Regions from separate parts of the Serratia sp. BNK-23 genome, predicted to be linked through region 4. Evidence: predicted binding sites of a transcription regulator. Region 4 holds the regulator's gene; each other region holds the start of a gene.
The links. Region 4 encodes CRP, which controls carbon source genes, mostly activating them, when cyclic AMP is high. Its sites were predicted from a motif close to ATGTGANNNNNNTCACAT; they were not measured.
Positions count from the first base shown of each region.

Region 1: the regulator CRP is predicted to act here: its motif matches at 1,375-1,392, upstream of udp (uridine phosphorylase).
Region 2: the regulator CRP is predicted to act here: its motif matches at 1,200-1,217, upstream of ACMGF9_RS12030 (YjcB family protein).
Region 3: the regulator CRP is predicted to act here: its motif matches at 1,131-1,148, upstream of aaeR (HTH-type transcriptional activator AaeR).

Region 1 is NZ_CP179900.1:4,743,555-4,745,754, forward strand. It holds gene ACMGF9_RS22570 (tyrosine-protein phosphatase) at 1-360, opposite strand, end outside; gene udp (uridine phosphorylase) at 490-1,251, opposite strand; gene ACMGF9_RS22580 (dienelactone hydrolase family protein) at 1,745-2,200, shown strand, end outside.
Region 2 is NZ_CP179900.1:2,554,583-2,556,782, reverse strand. It holds gene ACMGF9_RS12040 (FUSC family protein) at 1-262, shown strand, start outside; gene ACMGF9_RS12035 (MarR family winged helix-turn-helix transcriptional regulator) at 355-804, shown strand; gene ACMGF9_RS12030 (YjcB family protein) at 842-1,123, opposite strand; gene mrdA (penicillin-binding protein 2) at 1,418-2,200, shown strand, end outside.
Region 3 is NZ_CP179900.1:404,451-406,650, forward strand. It holds gene ACMGF9_RS01855 (hypothetical protein) at 1-211, shown strand, start outside; gene aaeR (HTH-type transcriptional activator AaeR) at 202-1,113, opposite strand; gene aaeX (p-hydroxybenzoic acid efflux pump operon protein AaeX) at 1,428-1,631, shown strand; gene aaeA (p-hydroxybenzoic acid efflux pump subunit AaeA) at 1,639-2,200, shown strand, end outside.
Region 4 is NZ_CP179900.1:197,970-200,169, reverse strand. It holds gene ACMGF9_RS00870 (OsmC family protein) at 1-100, opposite strand, end outside; gene crp (cAMP-activated global transcriptional regulator CRP) at 483-1,115, shown strand; gene ACMGF9_RS00860 (YccS/YhfK family putative transporter) at 1,166-2,200, shown strand, end outside.

The DNA of each region.
Region 1 (2,200 bases), 590 kb from region 4:
CAGCATGAACGCGCGGGCGTCGAAAGCGGCCAGCGTTTCGTTGGTGAGCTTCTCCAGGTTGGCGTTGACTTCGCTGCTCAGCGGGTTGGCCGGCACGTGATGATAGTCGGCGCCATTCCACAGAATATCCGGTTTGGCCTGCACTTCGTCGGCATCGCGGTAGTCCAGCACCGAACGCACCGGCACGCCGGCGAGAAAGGCGCAGTCGTTTTCCGTCAGCCGCTCGAGGGAACCGGAACGAAACAGCAGGCCGCGCTTGATGCGGCGCCCGTCGGCCACGCCGTTGCCGCCGAAGTCACGGAAATTAATGCCGCCGTCGAGCGGCGCAAGCGAAGGATGAAGCAGGATCTGGGCGGTCATAAACGTCCTCATTGTTTTTGTTATGACAACGCGCGGCGGCCATCGGCGCAGCGCTGAGGAGTATCACCGTAACAGATTAGTCGCGAATGGAAAAACGGGCCGCGGCGGCGGCCCGTTGAGGGAAGGCGATTACAGCAGACGGCGGGCAGCGTCCACCACGATCTGCACCGCTTTGCTTTCGGTGTTTTTCATGGTCTCGGCGTTCGGGATCTCTTGCTGGGTGCGGTTGACGATCACCCCAGCCACCATGCCGGCACGCAGGCCCTGGCTAGCGCACATGGTCAGCAACGTGGCGGATTCCATTTCATAGTTCATCACGCCCATCGCCTGCCACTCTTCCATCGAGCCTTTAAAACGGCTGACCACGCGGCCGGAGTAGGTGTCGTAACGTTCCTGGCCCGGGTAGAAGGTATCGGAAGAGGCGGTTACGCCAATGTGGGTGGTCGCGCCGCTGGCTTTGGCCGCTTCCACCAGCGCGGTGGTGCAGGCGAAGTCCGCAACCGCCGGGAACTCCATCGGCGCAAAGTGCAGGCTGGCGCCGTCGAGGCGTACCGCCGCCGTAGTCACCAGCACGTCACCGACGTTGATATTGGCCTGAATGGCGCCGGTGGTGCCGATGCGCAGGAAAGTGCGAATACCCAGCTGCGCCAGCTCTTCCACCGCGATAGAGGTAGAGGGGCCGCCAATACCGGTGGAGCAGACGATCACCGCCTTGCCGTCCAGCTCTGCGCGCCAGGTGGTGAATTCACGATGGGAGGCCAGATGCACCGGATTTTCCATCAGCTTGGCAATCTTCTCTACGCGCTGCGGATCGCCCGGCACGATGGCAAGCTGGGCCCCTTGTAAATCGTTCTTGGTGAGGCCGAGATGAAAAACGTCAGACTGAGACATACGAGACTCCTCATGGATCATGTTTATTGGGAGGAACAAAAAAGCACTCTACTGAAAATCGCCGCTTAATTTCGTGACGATAGTCACTATGAAAAGAGAAACAAATTACATGCTACATATTTTTTGTGATTTTTATCACAAAAAATCACTATCACTATAAGGCATCCAGAATGCACCGCTAAACCTCAGTCTAGCCGACAAACCTTGCAGCTCCCTGCCCGTTGGTTGCCGGCTGAAACTATTTAGCTCATCAATCCGAAATAACTCCATCTTATCGGTTGCTTAGGGGCAAAAAAGCCCTCTAACGCACCTTATGGCACTTACGCGGGCCAAAACGCGTAATAACATGATAAAAAGCGCTTAAAAATGCCGCAAAGCCAGATAATTAGCCGTTTTTTATCGACTTGTCCGAAAGTGCGCCACGCAGCGCCAATAATGGGTAATCTTTCCTATAGTTAATCTCAGCGCTTTTTTCTATTGCACGGAGACCGCAATGAAAACCGAACATGTGATGACATTAGAACAGGCTCAGGGGGGATTCGCCCCGGCCGCCGCGCCGTTGGCCGCCTCCGCGATTATCACCGACGAACAGGGCATTCATGCCGGGCAAACGACCATCCCTTCTCAGGGCGACGCGCTGCCGGCCTACGTCGCCAAACCCGCCGATCAGAGCGGCCCCTTTCCCATCGTGCTGGTGGTGCAGGAAATCTTCGGCGTCCATGAGCACATTCAGGATCTGTGCCGTCGCCTGGCCAAGCAGGGCTATCTGGCGATCGCGCCCGAGCTCTATTTTCGCCAGGGCGATGCCAACGACTACAGCGATATCGGCGAGCTGTTCCAGCAGTTGGTGACCAGGGTGCCGGATCGTCAGGTGCTGTCGGATCTGGATCACGCCGCGCACTGGGCTATCCGCCACGGCGGCGACGCCGGCAAGCTGGCGATCACCGGC
Region 2 (2,200 bases), 2.4 Mb from region 4:
GGGTAGCCTCATGCCGCATGGCAATGTGGGTTATGAACTGCTGAGCGTGGTGACTATGCTCACCCTGGTGTCTTTTCATCGTTATACCTTGGGGTTTGGCGCCCGTTGCGCCTGCATCGCCTGCGCGTTGGTGATTGCAGGAAAAGCGCCGTCGATCGCCGCAGAAAGGGTGGTCAATGTGTTGCTGGGCGGTGGCATCGGTCTGCTGTTCGCTTTGGCGGTGCATGCGGTGTTGCCGCTCAACGCCGGCACCCGCCAATAGCGAGCTGGCATATTTCGTCCGCCAATTTCGGTTGACCGTTTCCGGTCTCGGTGTGAAAGTACGGACAAATCTATCGTTATCTATTGATGCCAATGAAAAAAGATCATCCTGAAGACGTGACGCTGCTGCGCACGCAATTAATGTCGCTGGTGCGCCGTTTGCGGCGCGAGTCGCGCAGCGACGAAAAATCCTGGGCCCAGCTGATGCTGCTGGGAGCTATCGATCGTCACGGCGGCGAGGCGACGCCGTCGCTGCTGGCGGAGTCGGAGCGCATGCGTTCCTCTAACCTGGCGGCCGCCTTACGGGAGCTGGAGGCCGATGGGCTGCTGGTGCGCACGCCGGATGCTGAAGACAAACGCCGGGTGCGGGTGCGCCTGACGCCCGCCGGGCTGGGGCTGCTGCAGCAAAGCCGCACCCGGCGCGAGGCGTGGCTGCTGGCGGCGATGGAAAGCTGTTTAACGGAGCAAGAACAGGCGCAGCTGATCGAAGCGGGGGCGTTGATGGCGCGGCTGGCGGCGGCGCCGTCAACGGACGCGGAATAATCGGCGGGGCGGCAGATGCGCCGCCCGTGCAGCGAGGTTACGGCATCGGCCAATCGGCCGGCATGGTGCTGACGACGTCCACGTAGCGATCCCAGGCCGATGACCAGAATTGGGTGAAGGCTTCCAGGGTGAGGTGGATGCCCATCAGGCCCATCACGAACCAGCAGGCGGTAAACAGGCCCAGGCTGCTGAACATGAACGCCATGCCGTTGCGGCTGGTTTTACGGCAAACGACGTTTAACTGGCTGGCGAAGAACATCATCACGGCGCTCAGCAACTCCCAGCGCATCATGACTAAACCGGTGGCAATGGTACTCATCGAACTCGATCCTATGTAACAAAAAGCCGCATCCGGCAGGGCGCCGACAGGGAAATGCGGGGGAATAACGGGAATAATGTGATTCAGATCACATTGTAGCATTGGGGCGAACGGCGGCTCAATGGGGCGCGCGGTGAAAAAATCGCCGACGGTAACATTCCAATATGCTGAAACAGTTATGCCATTTCATTAGCAACCTTTTCATGGGGCGGCGCGCTCGATAACGCTATGCTTGCCGGCTTTTCAGTTCCCTGATTTTACGGGGAAATGTGACGCAAAAGGTATCGGCACCGCATGGCCCTGTTAAAAGAAAAAATTCGCGACCACTCTGCGGAAGAGAGGCTGTTTATCCGCCGGGCAGGCGTAGCGCTGACGCTGGTGGTGGTCTGTTTCGGCGCGCTGATCGTTAACCTCTACCGGCTGCAAATCCGCCAGCACGGCTTTTACCAGACGCGTTCCAACCAGAACGACATCAAAATGCTGCCGCTCGCGCCCAGCCGCGGGTTAATCTTCGATCGCAATGGCACTCCGCTGGTGCGAAACGTGACACTGTATCGTGTCGAAATCACGCCCAGCAAAATCACCGACATGGCGGCGCTGCTGCAGGCGCTGACGCCGATCGTCGATCTGACGCCGGAAGACATCAGCGCGTTTCGCGACGATATGCACCACAACAGCCGCTACAAGCCGGTGACGCTAAAAACCGGGCTGAGTGACACTGAGGTGGCGCGCTTTGCCGTCAATCAATACCGTTTCGACGGGGTGACCATCGATACCTATCAGCAGCGTGAATATCCTTACGGCGCCCAGCTGGCGCACGTGCTGGGCTATGTGTCGAAGATCAACGACAGCGATCTCAAACGCCTGGACAAGGCCGGCCTGAGCGAAAACTATGCCGCCGACCGCAACATCGGCAAACAGGGCATCGAAGCCTATTATGAGTCAGAACTGCACGGCACCACCGGCTATCAGGAGGTGGAGGTGGATAACCATGGGCGGGTGATCCGCTTGCTGAAGGAGCAGCCGCCGAAGGCCGGCAAAAACATTTACCTGACGCTGGATCTGCCGCTGCAGCAG
Region 3 (2,200 bases), 210 kb from region 4:
GGTGAACGGTGCGCTGAGCCTGGTGCCGCAGACGGTGCTGGACGCCTGGCTGCCGTGGCTGAAACAGCTGGGCAGCGGGTTGGCGAGCTATTTTCCTCTGCTGCTGACCTGGGCGGGCTACGCCGTCTGGCTGCTGTGGGGCATCGGCATGTTGGCGCTGATGCTGCTGGCCGCGCTGGCGCGCCGCTATTTAAGCGCTGCTCAGCGATAACCCTGATAGACCGCCGCTACGCGTTCGAAATAGTCGGTTAAATAGTTGATGCACACCTGCACCTTCAGCGGCAGTTTGTCCTTCTCGGTATAGAGCGCGTAGATTGGCCGCGGATCCGAATGGTAGCTTTTGAACAGGATCTCGATCTCGCCGCGTTTGATCTCTTCGATCACCCACATCAGCGGGGCGTAGGCGATGCCGGCGCCATTTTTCAGCCAACGGATCATGGTGGAGGAGTCGTTGGTGACGAAGCGCCCCTGCGGGGAAATGCGCGTGGTGATGCCTTCCGGCGACATCAGTTCGAATTCGCTGTCGGGCCGCACGCTGTACTCCAGCCAGGAGAAGTTGACCATGTCGCTCGGCTTCTGCGGCGTACCGTGCTGGATCAGGTAGCTTTTGGCGGCGCACACCACCATCGGCATCTGCCCCAGGCGGCGGGAGAACAGGCTGGAGTCCTGCAGCGCCCCGGTGCGGATCACCAGATCCAGTCCGTCGGTGATCAGATCCGGCGCCGGTATGCCGGTCACCAGGTTGACCGTCAGGCCCGGATACTCTTTCATCATCTCGGCGGTCATGTTCGCCAGCACGTTTTGCGCCATGGTGGACGAGCTGCCGATGCGCAGCGTGCCGGCGGGCGTATTGTTAAACGCGTACAGCTGCTCATGCACTTCGCTGACTTCCTGCAGCATGCGTCGGCAGCCCTGATAGTAGATTTTGCCGGCCTCGGTCAGGCCGATGCTGCGCGTGCTGCGGTTCAACAGCTTGACCTGCAGTTCATTTTCCAGTTTCGAGACGGTTTGACTGATCGATGAAACGCTCATGTCGAGTTGGCGTGCGGCCGCGGTAAACGACCCGAACTCAACCACTTTGGCGAATACCGACATCCGTTTTAATCTTTCCATTATTCACTCTGGCTTAAAAGTGATTTAGATCACAGATTGTTGATGCCTTGATAGTAAGCAGGCTAATATAACGTGGTCGGGTGAATAGACCTTACCAACGTGCGAGAGCGATCGGCAACGCAATCCTGCCGCTCCTCCGGCACCCTCGCAATCCCTGTCGTGGATGTCTGCCCCCAAGTTTAACCTTTTTTCGGGTTCGTGACCTGGACAAGCTGTCCGGTCAAGATTTGTGGCGCGCGCACGCTAAAATGTAAAGAGAATGTGAATGGCGAGATGTGTCTTTCCCCGGCGTAGTGAACAATAAGGAAAAAGTGATGAGTTTGCTTCCGGTTATGGTCATCTTCGGGCTGTCGTTTCCGCCGGTGTTTTTCGAGCTGCTGGTGTCGCTGGCGCTGTTTTTTCTCCTGCGCCGCCTGCTGCAGCCGACGGGGATTTACGATTTTGTCTGGCATCCGGCGCTGTTTAATACCGCGCTGTATTGCTGCTTGTTTTATCTGATTTCGTGTCTTTTTGTTTGAGGTCGCTGTGAAAAATTTTTCGATAAAAATAACCCGAATCGCGATCACTTTGATTCTTGTGCTGTTGGGCATCGCCGCGATATTCAAGGCCTGGGTGTTCTACACCGAGTCGCCGTGGACGCGTGATGCCAAGTTTACCGCCGATGTGGTGGCGATCGCGCCGGACGTCAGCGGCCTGCTGACCGACGTGCCGGTGGTGGATAACCAACTGGTGAAGAAAGGCCAGGTGCTGTTCGTGGTCGATCGGCCGCGTTATGAGCAGGCGCTGGCGGAAGCCGGCGCCGACGTCGCCTACTATCAGACGCTGGCGGCGGAAAAACGGCGCGAGGCCGGCCGCCGCGTGAAGCTGGGCGTGCAGGCGATGTCGCAGGAAGAGATTGACCAGTCGAACAACTCACTGCAGACCGTGCAGCACCAGCTGGCGAAGGCCATTGCGGCACGCGAGCTGGCGCAGCTGGATCTGGAACGCACCACGGTGCGGGCGCCGGCCGATGGCTGGATCACCAACCTCAACGTCCATGCCGGCGAATACATCACCCGCGGCTCGGTGGCGGTGGCGCTGGTGAAGA
Region 4 (2,200 bases):
GCGCTTTATCACCGGCGTTGCCGTCCATCAGCACCTGGTGGCCGGAGGCCGATTCACCCAAAAACGTTAACCCTTCCACCCACTTAACTCTTGCCTGCATTCTGGTCACTCCGGTTGATTTCTTAAAATCAGAGTACGCTTTCGCATAGAAACAGGCAACGTAACCTGATGCTAATCATGCTGAAGCGAGACAACACGAGACACCCGCCTTACTCTGTGCTACAAACAGAGCCGCAATAAATCTTTCCGGGACACTGCATTTCAGGGAAACGCCCAGAGAAAGGCTCCTTTACCGGTATGTTAACAGAATGTAGCTTGCAGCGCTTACGGCAAGTTAATATGCTAGAGCGACAGCGTATTTTTATGACACGCCTCAAAACTTGCCGGTAGCCCTCGCTCATGACTGCGGCTACAGGCGGGTTTTACAGGGAACTCTGACCCCTGTGACACAAGGCAGCGATAACAACAGAGGATAACAGCGAATGGTTCTCGGCAAACCGCAAACAGACCCTACTCTCGAATGGTTCCTGTCTCATTGCCATATCCACAAATATCCATCGAAGAGTACGCTGATTCACCAAGGTGAAAAGGCCGAAACGCTTTACTACATCGTGAAAGGCTCCGTCGCGGTGCTGATCAAGGATGAAGAAGGTAAAGAGATGATCCTGTCCTACCTCAACCAGGGGGATTTCATCGGCGAGCTCGGATTGTTCGAAGAAGGCCAGGAGCGCAGCGCCTGGGTTCGCGCGAAAACCGCCTGTGAAGTGGCCGAAATTTCCTACAAGAAATTCCGCCAGCTGATCCAGGTGAATCCGGACATTCTGATGCGTCTGTCCGCCCAAATGGCGAGCCGCCTGCAGGTCACCTCCGAAAAAGTGGGCAACCTCGCCTTCCTGGACGTGACCGGCCGCATCGCGCAAACCCTGCTGAATCTGGCGAAGCAACCTGACGCCATGACTCACCCGGACGGCATGCAGATCAAGATCACCCGTCAGGAGATCGGCCAGATCGTCGGCTGCTCGCGTGAAACCGTTGGCCGTATTCTGAAAATGCTGGAAGATCAAAACCTGATTTCCGCCCACGGCAAAACCATTGTCGTCTACGGCACCCGTTAATCCCCGAAGAAACGGCGCAGTCTGCGCCGTTTTTTTATCTGCTCTCTGCCATGTGGCGCCGCCTGATCTACCACCCGGAAATCAACTACGCACTGCGACAAACGCTGGTGTTGTGCCTGCCGGTGCTGTTCGGCTTATTAATTGGCCAGCTGCAGCTCGGCCTGATGTTCTCTCTGGTGCCCGCCTGCTGCAATATCGCCGGTCTGGACACGCCGCATAAGCGCTTCTTTAAACGGCTGATCGTCGGCGGCTCGCTGTTCGCCTTCAGCAGTGTGCTGCTGCAACAGGCACTGCTGTGGCACGTGCCGCTGCCGGCGCTGATGCTGGGCCTGGCGCTGCTGCTTGGCGTCACCGGCGAAATCAGCCCGCTGCACGCCCGGCTGTTGCCAGCGGCGCTGGTGGCCGCCATTTTCGCCCTCAGCACGGCCGGCACGGTACCCCTCTGGCAGGCGCCACTGCTGTACGCGATCGGCACCGTCTGGTACGGCTTATTCACCTGGTTCTGGTTCAAGCTGTGGAAAGAACAGCCAATGCGCGAGACTCTCAGCCAGCTCTATCTGGAGCTGGCTGACTATTTCGAAGCCAAATACTCGTTGCTGACCCAGCACACCGATCCGCAAACCGCGCTGCCGCCGCTGCTGGTACGCCAACAAAAGGTGATGGATCTGATCAGCCTTTTATACCAACAGCTCAATTTCCTGCCGCACGCCAACAACCTCGAACAAAAGCGCCTGCAGCGCGCCTTTCAGGTGGCGATGGATCTGCAGGAGCACATCACCGTCAGCCTGCATCTGCCGGAGGAGGTGCAAAAACTGGTGGAGCAGAGCCAGGCCGAAGCGATCATTCGCCGCAACGCTCAGGTGATCGCCGGCCGGCTGCGCGTGGTGGCGCACGATATTCTCTACCATCAACATTCGAAGCGCTTCTCCATGAGCCACGAACTGGCGGCGCTGGAAAAAATGGCGGCGCAGCATCCCGATAACCCGGTCGGCCAGTTTTGTTATTACCACTTCAGCCGCATCGCTCGCCTGCTGCGCACCCAGCATCCGCTGTACCGCCGCGACCTGATGCCCGGCCAGCACCGC